DNA from 2 places in the Streptomyces sp. NPDC058662 genome. Region 2 is predicted to be linked to the other one. Evidence: predicted binding sites of a transcription regulator. Region 2 holds the regulator's gene; the other holds the start of a gene.
What was found. The regulator HspR, encoded in region 2, represses chaperone genes until heat shock. The targets are predictions, from matches to a motif close to TTGAGNNNNNNNNNCTCAA.

Region 1 (6,448 bases), on a different contig from region 2:
TGCACCCGGCGGCAGACCTCCAGCCCGTCGAAGCCCGGCAGCATGATGTCGAGCACCAGCAGCTCCGGCAGCCAGCTCTCGGCCGCGGCGACGGCGGCGGGGCCGTCCGCGGCCGTCTGCACCTGGAAGCCCTCGGCGCGAAGTCGGGCCGCGATGGCCTCGGCGATGGTGCGGTCGTCCTCGACGACGAGCACGCGCCGCTGCGCGCCGGGTGTCGCCGCGGCGCCGTTGTGGGTGGTGTGTGTCTGTTCCATGTCCCGGTCCCGCCCCATGAAGATCTGCGTGGTGGGGTGCAGCGTAGAGGAGGCACCGGCCTGCGGCTATGCGGGGTTCGGACAGGGCATTTGTGCGGAACGCCCTGGTAGGGCGGAGGTTGTGCCGGGTGCCGGGACCCCTGCGGGAGCGGCCTCGGGGCGTGGGGCGGCCGTGCGGCGCCCGGCCTCGGAGGCCGGCCTCGGAGGCCGGGCGTCGGGCCCCGCCGGGGGTGGGGGCGGCCGCGGCGGCGGGGTGACGCGTACCCCCGGCCGCGCGGCCCCGGCGGCCGCGGACCGGAGACGGGATTCGGGGGCGGGAACGGGCGGGATTGGGCTGCGGGATACGGGGGCGCGGTCGGGCGGCGTGGTCCGGCAGTGCGGTCCGTGCCTCCCGGGGCCTGCCGCCCCCCGGCGCATCAGCCCTCGGTCAGCGGGGGCAGCGCCTCCAGCACCCGCGTCAGGGCCGGCGGCAGCGACTCCTGCGCGCCCGCCACCTCGTGGCCGCCGTGGACGAGCGTGAAGAAGTACCCGTCGTAGACCTGCGGACCGCCGGTGGAGATCCTCGGCAGCCGGGCGACGTCCGCCTCGCGCAGCGCGGTGCGCAGGCGGTCGAGGGCCGCGCCCGACAGCCGGCCGGACGATTCCGTCCCCGCCCTGGTGTCCGAACGGCTCCACGAGCCGTCCTCCTTGACGACGACCGTCCGGGTCTCCCCGGCGAAGCCGCCGGTGCGGGAGACGCGGACCAGCGCCGCGTCCGCGGCGGGCGGTCGGGTCCCGGCGGGCGGCCCGGTCGTGGCCGGGCCCGGGGCCGGGGAGGAGGACGGCGCGGGGCCGGTCGCGGGGGCCGTCGCGGGGTCCGTCGTACGGGTCGCGTCCGGGCCGGGTGCCGTCGTCCCGCCCGCCGCCGGGCCCGGTGCGGGGGAACCCGTCCCCTTCCCGTCTCCGCCGGACGGCGCGCAGCCGCCCAGGACCACCGCGCCCAGCAGGACCCCCGTCACCGCCGCCGTTCGGAACGCCCGCACACCCACCTCCGCGAGGACTCTGCCGAACCCCGAGTATGGAGTCCCCACCACCGTACGAACAGCACCCGGAGGCCGCCATCCGCCGCATCGCCCCCTGGCGCGTGCTGCCGCCGCTGCTCGCCTCCCTGCTCGGCCTCTGGGGCCTGGGGCGCGGCGGCAGCATGTGGCGCGACGAGTCCGTCACCTGGCAGGTGGCCCACCGCCCCCTCGGCGGGCTCTGGGAGCTGCTGGGCCAGGTCGACGCCGTCCACGGCCTGTACTACCTGCTCATGCACGGGGTCTTCCACCTGTGGGACGGCGGCCTGTGGGCCCTGCGCCTGCCCTCCGTCGCCGCCACCGCGCTCGCCGCCGCAGGCGTGGCCGCCGTCGGCCACCGGCTCGCGGGGGACCGGGCGGCGCTGCTCTCCGGGCTCGGGTACGCCGTACTGCCGCCCGTGCAGATGTACGCGCAGGAGGGGCGCTCGTACGCCCTGGTCGCGGCGGCGGTGGTGTGGGCCACGTACCTCATGCTGCGCGAGCGGTGGGCTGCGTACGCGCTGGTGCTGCTGGTCGGCTGCTGGTTGCACGAGTTCGCGGCGCTGGCCCTGCTCGCCCACGCCTTCACCGGCCGGCGCTCGCGCGGCTGGTGGGTGGCCGCCGGGGCGGTGGCGGCCCTGCTGCTGCCGCTGGCGCTGGTGAGCGCCCGGCAGGCGGGGCAGCAGCTGGGCTGGCTCGGGCGGCCGGGCTGGGAGGACTGGACGGCGTACGGGGCGGCCGCGGCCGCCGCGCTGCTGCTCGCGCGGGGAGCGGAACGGGAGCTCGTACGGGTCGCGCTCCCGCTGGTGCTGCTGCCGCCGGGGCTGCTGCTGACGCTGTCGCTGGCGCACCCCTGGTACGTGGACCGGTACGTGCTGTACGCGCTGGCGGGCCTCGCCCTGCTGGCCGGGGCGCGGCTGGCGGCGCTGCGCCCCGGCACGCTCCGGTGGGTGTGGGTCTGGCCGGTGGCCGTGGCGCTGCTGGCGCCGACCGCGCTGTGGTCGGTGTGGCTGCGCACCCCCGAGAGCCGCAAGGACGACGCCCTCGCGGTGGCCGCCGCGGTGCGGGAGCGGGCCCGGCCGGGTGACGCGGTCGTGTTCCTGCCGTCGCGGCGGCGCGAGTGGCTGCTGTCGTCGCCCCGCGTGTACGGGGGGCTCCGCGACATTGCCCTGGACCGGTCCCCGGCGGCGTCGCGGAGCCTGCAGGGCACGGAGCTGCCGTCGGTGGAGATCCGGGAGGCGCTGATCGCGTCCCCGCGGGTGATCGCCCTGCTGGACCCGGCCGACCAGCCGGTGGACCCGTACCCGCGGGAGGCGGTCAAACGCCAGACCCTGGCGGCCTGGTTCGACCTCTGCTCCACCACGGAGGTCCGCGGCGCCCGCGTAGCGCTCTACGCCCGCCCCCACACCTGCCCGTAGCCCCCGGGGGGCGGGGGGCGCCCCCGGGCCGGGGCTCCGGGCTCCCGCGGTCGGGGCGGCGCCGGGCCGGGGGAGGCCCTGGTCCGGGCCACCGTAGCCCCCGGGGCGGTGGGGCGGGGGCGGTCGGGGCGCGGGAGAGGCCTGGGTTCGCGGGCGCCCGCGGTCGGGGCGGCGCCGGGCCGGGGGAACGGGCCTCCGTAGCGCGCCGGGCACCTGCCGGGGTTGGGCCCGGAGCTTCGGGGCTCGCCGCATCTGCCCGTAACCGCGACCGGGGGAGGCCTGCGTCCGGGCCCAGGGCTCCGACCCCGCCCTCGGTGCGCCGGCGGCCCGCGGGGCCGGCCCCTGCGCCGGCCCGGGTCCCGGGGCTCGCAGGGCACCCTGCCGTGGCCGGCGCCCGGCAGTCGGGGGCGGCTCCTGCCCGGGCCGGGGGGCCCGAGGCCCGGCGGGCACCCGCCCGTGGCCGGCGCCCGCAGTCGGGGCGACTCCTGCCGGGGCCGGGGGGCCCGAGGCCCGGCGGGCACCCGCCCGTGGCCGGCGCCCGCAGCGGGAGCGGCCCATGTCCCGGGCCGGGGCCTCGGTCCCGCACCGGGGCTGTGGCCGCCGCGTTCGGGGCCCCGCCCCGAGTGCGGGGCGGGGTGGTGGTTCCAGTGGGCGGGGGCGGACGAGAATGGGGGCCCTCCGTGTCGTGCAGTCGGCGGGCCGTCCGCCCGGCGGCCCCGGGTGGCGCGGTCGGCCGCAACCTCCGGAGGTGCCCCGTGCCCACGCCCCGAACCCCCGCGTCCCAGGAGCCCGTACCGCCCGTACCGCCCGTACCGCCTGTACCGCCCGTACCGCCCGTACCGGGACGCCCGAACGCCGTACCACCGGAGGCGGCGGTGGGGGCCCGGGACGCCGCCGCCGGGCTGCGGGGCGGGCCCGAGCTGCCCGGGCCGCTGGTCGGCGTGGACTGGCTGGCCGGGCGGCTCCGTTCGTCCGGGCTCGTCGTCCTCGACGCCTCCGTCGGCGCCCACCGCGGCGCCGACCACCGCATCCCCGGCGCCCGCCCCTTCGACCTCGACGGCGCCCTGTCCGACCACGACGCGCCCGCCCCGCACACCATGCCGGGCCCTGCCGCGTTCACCGAGGCGATGCGCGCCCTCGGCGTCGACGCCACCAGCACCGTCGTCGTCTACGACGGCGCCGGCGTCTACTCCGGCCCCCGCGCCTGGTGGATGCTGCGCGCCATGGGCTTCGACCGGGCCGCCGTCCTCGACGGCGGGCTGCCCGCCTGGACCGCCGCCGGGCTGCCCGTCGAGCCCGCCGCCCCCGCCTACGACGGGCCCCGCGGCTCATTCACCGCCCGCCCCCGCCCGGGGCTGCTCGTCGACGCCGCCGACGTCACCGCCGCCCTGGCCGACCCCGCCGCGGCCGTCCTGGACGCCCGGACCCGGGGACGATTCGACGGCACCGAGCCCGAACCCCGCCCGGGCCTGCGCGGCGGCCACATGCCGGGGGCCCTCAACCTCCCCTTCGGGGAACTCCTCGGGCCCGACGGCCTGATGCGCCCGGCCGACGAACTCCGCGACACGTTCCGGGCGCTGACGGGGCAGCGGGAACGGCTCTACTTCAGCTGCGGCTCCGGAGTAACAGCCTGCGTGCTCGCCCTCGGAGCCGAACTCGCCGGTCTCGGCGGCCGGACCGCCGTCTACGACGGTTCCTGGAGCGAATGGGGCCACCCTTCCCCCACCCGCCCGGTAACCACAGCCACCTGACGGCCCGGACCGCCGACACAGGCGAGCGGCAGGACGGCCGCTCCTCTCTCGTTAACGGACGGGCAAGGGAGGCCGGGTGCGGTCGACCGCCGGTTCGCTCGGTCACGCCGGCACCCGCACCGCGGCCTCCACGCCGGCACCCGCACCGCGGCCTGACGCCGAGCCAACGCGCCGCGTGGAGGCGGCCCGGCCGCTCACCCCGAGGGGTCGAGAGCCTCGGACAGATCGAGTTGGAAGGGTGGGCCGGGGGTGGTCGGCTGCCATGCCGCGGTGAGGGCGAGCTGGATGGCGCGGGCGACATCGGAGGGCAGGACCGGCTGGGAGGGCCGCTCGAACCAGTTGTTCGCATGAAACTGCCCGGTGGTCACCACGAGCACGGAGCCGGAGCAGTCGGCGCGTTCGACCGCGAAGGTGCAGGGGGACCAGCACAGGGCCTGGCTGTACGTGGGCTTGCGCCGGATTCGCCAGCGGTAGGGCACGCCGCTGACGACGAGGCGACGCGATCCCCTTCGATGCAGCGCCATGGCCCTCCCTTTCTCCGGTCAGCAGGAGCGTAACCAGCGTGGGCGAGCCCCCGCGCGCCATTCGAACCGGAGCCGGCCGGGGGCGTCGGGCCGGTGTTCGCCGCCGGCGAACGGGGGTGGGGGAACATCGGGCGGCACGTGTGCATTGAGTCGGCATAGCTCAACTTCACTGCCGGAGGGAAGATCATGGCTTCGACGTCCGTATCGCTCACCCTGCCCGTGCTGCCGCTCGACGACGAGGTCGTGCTGCCCGGGATGGTCGTTCCGCTGGACCTGTCCGACGCCGAGGTGCGCGCCGCCGTCGAGGCGGCGCAGGCCGCGGCGGGCAGCGGGAAGCCCCGGGTGCTGCTGGTGCCCCGGCTCGACGGGACGTACGCGGCGACCGGTGTGCTGGGGACCGTCGAGCAGGTCGGGCGGCTCTCCGACGGGGACCCGGGGGCCCTCATCCGCGGCCGCGAGCGGGTCCGTATCGGCGCCGGGACCACCGGCCCCGGAGCGGCGCTCTGGGTCGAGGGCGAGACCGTCGAGGAGACCCTGCCGGAGCCGCTGCCCGGAGCGGTGGCCGAGCTCGTCAAGGAGTACAAGGCGCTCGCCACCAGCTGGCTCAGGAAGCGCGGGGCCTGGCAGGTCGTCGACCGGGTCCAGCAGATAGAAGGGGTGTCGGCGCTCGCCGACAACTCCGGCTACTCCCCCTTCTTGACGGTCGGACAGAAGGTCGAACTGCTGGAGACCGCCGACCCGGTCGCCCGCCTCAAGCTCGCCGTCAAGGCGCTGAGCGACCACCTCGCCGAGCAGGACGTCGCCGAGTCCATCGCGAAGGACGTCCAGGAGGGCGTCGACAAGCAGCAGCGGGAGTTCCTGCTCCGCAGGCAGCTGGAGGCGGTGCGCAAGGAACTGCGCGAGCTGGGCGGCGAGAAGGAGGGCGAGGAGTCCGACGACTACCGGGCCCGCGTCGAGGCCGCCGACCTCCCCGAGAAGGTACGGGAGGCCGCCCTCAAGGAGGTCGACAAGCTGGAGCGGTCCAGCGACCAGAGCCCGGAGGGCTCCTGGATCCGCACCTGGCTGGACACCGTGCTGGAACTGCCCTGGAACGAGCGGACCGAGGACCGGTACGACATCCGCGGCGCGCGGGCCGTCCTCGACGCCGAGCACGCCGGGCTGGACGATGTGAAGGACCGCATCACCGAGTACCTCGCCGTCCGCAAGCGGCGCGGCGAGCGCGGCATGGGCGTCATCGGCGGGCGGCGCGGCGGGGCCGTGCTCGCGCTGGTCGGGCCGCCCGGCGTCGGCAAGACCTCGCTGGGCGAGTCCGTGGCCCACTCCATGGGCCGCACGTTCGTCCGGGTCGCCCTGGGCGGTGTGCGGGACGAGGCCGAGGTGCGCGGCCACCGCCGGACCTACGTCGGCGCGCTGCCGGGCCGGATCGTCCGGGCCATCAAGGAAGCCGGGTCGATGAACCCGGTC
Region 2 (6,448 bases):
GATGACGGCCATGAAATTCGTGGTGCAAGCCGGGCCGGACACCCCGCTCACCGTCCACTTCGAGCCGCAGGGCACCCAGTTCGAGCTCGCACCCGGTGACCACCTCGTCGTCGAGTGGCCCGTCGGCGGGTCCGGGAAACTGCTGGGCGGGTTCACCCACGAGCCGGACAACCTGACCCTCAGCGAGCCGGCGGGCGGAACGGCCCGCATCTGGAACTCGCACGGCGAGGAGATCGACGTCTTCGGACACTGAGCCCGGACGAGGCCCCGCCCGGAACCGCCCGGGCGGGGCCTCTCGCACTACGCGAGGTGCCCGTTGCACCGACAAGGGAAGGCCGTGAACCTGTAATGAGACTGACCTGGAGAAATCGCCAGGAGGAGGCCAAGGCGCCGACGGCGAGGTTCGTCGTCCAGGCCGGGCCGGACACCCCGTTCACCGTCCGCTTCGAGCCGCAGGGGACGCAGCTCGAACTCGCGCCCGGTGACTACGTGATCGTCGAGTGGCCCCTCGTCGAGGACGGGGAGCCGCACGGCGGCGTCGTGCACGCACCCGATGGTCTGACGCTCACCGAACCCGGGGGCGGCGCGGCCGGCGTCTGGGACTCCCGCGGCAGGAAGCTCGACATCCTCGGCCGCTAGAACCATGAGAGGGCCCCGCCCGGAGACATCCGGGCGGGGCCCTCTCATGCGTGCGCGTGCCGCGTATGCGGGCGGACCGGCGGCGTGCGTCAGTCCAGGGGGCGCTTGGGGGTCGGGCGCCAGACGACCAGGGCGCTGCCCGGCTGCGGGGGCTGGTACGGGACCAGGTCGCGCCGGTACGAGGCGTGGACCTGGGCCTCGCGGGCCTGGAGCGTGGCCGCCGCGCCGTCCACCGCCGCGGAGAGCTCGGCCACGCGCTGCTGGAGGGCGGCGACCTGGTTCTCCAGCTCGATGATCCGCTTGATGCCCGCCAGGTTGATGCCCTCGTCCTGCGACAGCGCCTGCACCGTGCGGAGCAGTTCGATGTCGCGGGCCGAGTAGCGCCGGCCGCGCCCGGCCGTACGGTCCGGGGAGACCAGGCCGAGGCGGTCGTACTGGCGCAGGGTCTGCGGATGCAGGCCGGAGAGCTGGGCGGCCACGGAGATCACGTAGACGGGGGTCTCGTCGGTGAGCTGGTAGCCCCCGCCCAGACGGGAGGACTGTCGTCGGCGGCCGTCCATGTCATGCTCCCTTCGCGGACTCGAACAGCGCGGAGCGCGGGTCCTCGGACTCCGTCGCCTCGCGGTACGTCTCCAGCGCCTCGCGCGCCTTGTCCGACAGTTCCGTGGGAACCGCGACCTCCACCGTCACCAGCAGGTCGCCGCGGGTGCCGTCCTTGCGGACCGCGCCCTTGCCGCGCGCCCGCATGGTGCGGCCGTTCGGAGTGCCCGGCGGGAGTTTCAGCGTCACCGAGGGGCCGTTCAGGGTCGGGACCTTGATGTCGGCCCCCAGCGCCGCCTCGGTGAACGTCACCGGCACGGTCACCGTCAGGTTGTCGTCCTTGCGGCCGAACACCGGATGGCTGTCGACGTGCACGACGACGTAGAGGTCGCCGCCCGGGCCGCCGCGCTCGCCGGGCGCCCCCTTGCCGCGCAGCCGGATCCGCTGGCCGTCGGAGACGCCCGCCGGGATCCGGACCTGCATGGTGCGGGAGGAACGGGCCCGGCCGCTGCCCTTGCAGACCTCGCAGGGGGTCTCCGCGATCAGGCCGCGGCCCTTGCAGTCCGCGCAGGGATCGGTCAGCGAGAACCCGCCGCCGCTGCCCCGCGACACCTGGCCGGTTCCGACGCAGGTGGGGCACACCCGGGGCGTGCCGTTCTTGTCGCCGGTGCCCGAGCAGGCCTTGCAGGGGGCCTGCGAGGACATCCGGAGCGGGACCGTGGCCCCGTCCACCGCCTCCGTGAAGGAGAGGGTGACCTCGGACTCGATGTCCTGGCCCCGGCGCGGCTGGGTACGGGCGCCCGGGCCGGTGCCGGCGCCGGCGCCGCGGTTGAACAGGCCGCCGAAGACGTCGCCGAGGCCACCGCCGCCGAAGCCGCCGGGGCCGCCCTGCTGCTGGCCTCCGAAGAGGTCGCCGAGGTCGAAGTTGAACGAGCCGCCCGCGCCCGGCCCCGGGCGGAAACCGCCGTTGCCGAACAGGGCGCGGGCCTCGTCGTACTCCTTGCGCTTCTTCGGGTCGCCGAGGACGTCGTTCGCCTCGGAGATCTCCTTGAAGCGCCCCTCGGCCGAGGCGTCGCCCTTGTTGGCGTCCGGGTGGAACTCGCGGGCGAGCTTCCGGTACGCCTTCTTGATCTCGGCCTCGGTGGCGTCCTTCGGGACACCGAGGACCTTGTAGTAGTCCTTCTCGACGAAGTCCTTCGTGTTCATCCCCGGTGTCCCTCCTCCCGTGCTCCTGCGCGCGGTGCTACGTGTGGTGCGTCAGCCCTTGTCGGGGGCATCCGCGTCCTTGTCCGACGGCGCCTCGGCCTCCGCGGACTCCGACTTGGGGGCCGCCCCCGGCTGGGGCTCGGCCACCGCGACCCGTGCGGGACGGATCGTACGCTCGCCGATGCGGTACCCCGGCTGGAGGATCGCCACGCAGGTCGTCTCGGTGACGTCCGGCGCGTACGAGTGCATCAGGGCCTCGTGGATCGTCGGGTCGAAGGGCTCGCCCTCCTTGCCGAACTGCTGGAGGCCCATCTTCGCGGCGACCGTCTCCAGCGATTCGGCCACCGACTTGAAGCCGCCGACCAGTTCGCCATGCTCCCGCGCCCGGCCGACGTCGTCCAGGGTCGGGAGCAGCTCCGTCAGGAGGGACGCGACCGCGATCTCCTTGACGGTGACCCGGTCCCGGTCCACCCGGCGGCGGTAGTTCTGGTACTCCGCCTGGAGCCGCTGGAGGTCCGCGGTGCGCTCGGAGAGCGCCGTACGGGCCTGGTCCAGCTGCGCCAGCAGAGCGGTCTCCTGGCCTGCGGCCTGTGCTGAGTCCCCGGCCGGGGCCGCCTCCTCCGCCTGGGCGGGTTCGGCGGCCGTCGGCTCCTCGGGCGTGCCGTCGGCGGGGACTTCGGGCTTCTCCTCGAAGCCCGGGGTCTCCTCCGGCATCAGGCAGCGCCGCCCTTCGGCTTCTCGTCGTCCACGATCTCGGCGTCGACGACGTCGTCGTCGGCCTTCGCCTGGCCCGCGTCACCGGCGGCGCCGGCGGCACCCTGTCCGGCCTGGGCGTCGGCGTAGATCGCCTGGCCGAGCTTCTGGCTGACCGCGGCGAGCTTCTCGGTCGCCGTACGGATCTCGGCGGTGTCCTCGCCCTTGAGGGTCTCCTTCAGCTCGGAGACGGCCGTCTCGACCTCGGCCTTGACGTCGGCCGGGACCTTGTCCTCGTTGTCCTTGACGAACTTCTCCGTCTGGTAGACGAGCTGCTCGCCCTGGTTGCGGGACTCGGCCGCCTCCTTGCGGCGGAGGTCCTCGTCCGCGTACTGCTCCGCCTCCTGGCGCATGCGGTCGACCTCGTCCTTGCCGAGCGAGGAGCCGCCGGTGACGGTCATCTTCTGCTCCTTGCCCGTGCCGAGGTCCTTGGCCGTGACGTGCATGATGCCGTTCGCGTCGATGTCGAAGGAGACCTCGATTTGCGGGATGCCACGGGGGGCCGGCGGCAGGCCGGTCAGCTCGAACATGCCGAGCTTCTTGTTGTACGCCGCGATCTCGCGCTCGCCCTGGTAGACCTGGATCTGCACGGACGGCTGGTTGTCCTCGGCCGTCGTGAAGATCTCGGACCGCTTGGTCGGGATCGTGGTGTTGCGCTCGATGAGCTTGGTCATGATGCCGCCCTTGGTCTCGATACCCAGGGACAGCGGGGTCACGTCGAGGAGCAGGACGTCCTTGACCTCGCCCTTGAGCACGCCGGCCTGCAGCGTCGCGCCGATGGCGACGACCTCGTCCGGGTTGACGCCCTTGTTGGCGTCCTGACCGCCGGTGAGCTCCTTGACGAGCTCCGCGACGGCCGGCATACGGGTGGAACCGCCGACGAGGACCACGTGGTCGATCTCGGACAGGTTGATGCCCGCGTCCTTGATGACGTTGTGGAACGGGGTCTTGCAGCGGTCGAGCAGGTCCGCGGTCAGCTGCTGGAACTGGGAGCGCGTGAGCTTCTCGTCCAGGTGCAGCGGGCCCTCGGCGGAGGCCGTGATGTAGGGCAGGTTGATCGAGGTCTCCGTGGAGGAGGACAGCTCGATCTTCGCCTTCTCGGCGGCCTCGCGCAGGCGCTGGAGCGCCATCTTGTCCTTGGACAGGTCGACGCCGTGGCCGTTGTGGAACTGCTTCACCAGGTAGTCGACGACGCGCTGGTCCCAGTCGTCACCGCCGAGGTGGTTGTCACCGTTGGTGGCCTTCACCTCGACGACGCCGTCGCCGATCTCCAGGAGCGACACGTCGAAGGTGCCGCCACCGAGGTCGAAGACGAGAATGGTCTGGTCGTCCTTGTCGAGGCCGTAGGCCAGGGCGGCGGCCGTCGGCTCGTTGACGATGCGCAGGACGTTGAGGCCCGCGATCTCGCCGGCCTCCTTCGTCGCCTGGCGCTCGGAGTCGTTGAAGTAGGCCGGGACGGTGATGACCGCGTCCGTGACCTTCTCGCCCAGGTACGCCTCGGCGTCGCGCTTGAGCTTCTGCAGGATGAAGGCGCTCATCTGCTGCGGGTTGAAGTCCTTGCCATCCAGGTTGATCTTCCAGTCAGTGCCCATGTGGCGCTTGACGGAGCGGATGGTCCGGTCCACGTTCGTGACCGCCTGGCGCTTGGCCACCTCGCCGACGAGGACCTCGCCGTTCTTGGCGAAGGCGACGACGGACGGCGTGGTCCTGGCGCCCTCGGCGTTGGTGATGACGGTGGGCTCGCCGCCTTCCAGAACGCTGACGACGGAGTTAGTGGTGCCCAGGTCGATGCCGACCGCACGTGCCATTTCGATTCCTCCAGCTGACTTGAGTGGAACAGGCTCAACCATGCCGCATCCCCGCGCGGACGTCAACAGAGCTGAGTCGCGTCGACTCAACCTTTAGGCTCCCCTTACGCGCAACCCGGTCCGGCCCTCCGTCGTTCGCGGCGCGGCGTCCGGGGCGGACCCCCGGTCCTTGGGCGCGTTCCGGCGGGCACCCGCCGGCGGCACCGGCACCCGAACGGGTCACCCCCGCCGCGCGGCGCCCCGCCCCCGCCGGGGCCATCCGGCACGGTGCAGGAATGCCCCTGCCGCTCACCCTCCCGTCCCCCCGGGCCCGGCCGGCGACGCCATTCGCCAAGCGGGTGCTCGACCTGGCCGGCGCGGCGGTCCTGTGCGTCCTCGCCGCCGTACCGCTCGCGCTGGCCGCCGGGCTGCTGTACGTGACCCAGGGCGGCCGGGCCCTCGTACGGGAGCCGGCCGCCGGCCTGGCCGGGCGCCCGTTCCGGGTCTGGCGCCTGCGCACCGGCGGGGCGGGCGCCGTCGGCGAGGCCGTCGAGCGGTGCGCCCTCGACGCACTGCCGCAGCTGGTCAACGTGCTCCGGGGCGAGATGTCCCTGGTCGGGCCGCGCCCGGAGCCGCGTACCGACCGCCCCGAGCGGCTCCTCGTACGCCCCGGGATGACCGGGCTGTGGCAGGTGAGCGCCCGCTCGGACCTACCGTGGGAGGAGATGCCCCTGCTCGACCTGCATTATGTGGAGAACCACTGGCTCGGGATGGACCTCGCGATCCTGGCGCGGACCCCGGGGGCCGCCTACCGACATAGGCAGCCCTGAGCGACACAGATCACCGCACGCTCAGCTACATTGCGGCGTCGGGAATGGGTAACCTCAAGCCTTGACTTCATAAGTTACCGCTTAGTAAGTGCCGCCCGAGGAGCCCTCCCATGCAACTCGCCGCGATCATCGTGTCGCTGGTCCTGACCGTGGTCGGCGTCGCGCTGCTCGCCCGAGCCGTGGCGCAGATCTACCGCTTCGTGAAGCTCGGCCAGCCCGTACCGGCCGGCAGCCGCACGGACGACCCGAAGGCCCGAACGCTCACCCTGGTCCGGGAGTTCCTGGGCCACAGCCGGATGAACCGCTGGGGCATCGTCGGCTTCGCGCACTGGTTCGTCGCGATCGGCTTCCTGACCCTGCCCCCCACCCTGGCGCAGGCCTACGGACAGCTCTTCCAGGCCGACTGGACGCTGCCGGTCATCGGCGGCTTCCTGCCGTTCGAGATGTACATCGAGTTCATCGGCCTGATGACGGTCGTGGGCATCCTCGTCCTGATCGCGATCCGACTGCTCAACCTGCCCTCCCGGGCGGGCCGCAAGTCGCGCTTCACCGGCTCGAAGGCCTGGCAGGCGTACTTCGTCGAGTACATCATCCTGACCATCGGCCTCGCCATCCTCGCGCTGCGCGGCCTTGAGGGCGCGATCCACCACGTGGACTCGTACGACCCGGCGTACTTCGTGTCGTACCCGCTGG

Region 1: lon (endopeptidase La) is a predicted target of HspR. The motif match lies at 5,130-5,148, and genes of this name have one in related genera.

Annotation. Positions count from the first base shown of each region.
Region 1 is NZ_JBHXRU010000006.1:25,352-31,799, forward strand. It holds gene ACFWUQ_RS04305 (response regulator transcription factor) at 1-254, opposite strand, end outside; gene ACFWUQ_RS04310 (hypothetical protein) at 671-1,276, opposite strand; gene ACFWUQ_RS04315 (hypothetical protein) at 1,312-2,709, shown strand; gene ACFWUQ_RS04320 (sulfurtransferase) at 3,630-4,460, shown strand; gene ACFWUQ_RS04325 (hypothetical protein) at 4,655-4,984, opposite strand; gene lon (endopeptidase La) at 5,171-6,448, shown strand, end outside.
Region 2 is NZ_JBHXRU010000069.1:24,976-31,423, forward strand. It holds gene ACFWUQ_RS22265 (hypothetical protein) at 2-253, shown strand; gene ACFWUQ_RS22270 (hypothetical protein) at 349-639, shown strand; gene ACFWUQ_RS22275 (heat shock protein transcriptional repressor HspR) at 729-1,199, opposite strand; gene dnaJ (molecular chaperone DnaJ) at 1,201-2,385, opposite strand; gene grpE (nucleotide exchange factor GrpE) at 2,437-3,099, opposite strand; gene dnaK (molecular chaperone DnaK) at 3,099-4,946, opposite strand; gene ACFWUQ_RS22295 (sugar transferase) at 5,222-5,755, shown strand; gene ACFWUQ_RS22300 (heterodisulfide reductase-related iron-sulfur binding cluster) at 5,866-6,448, shown strand, end outside.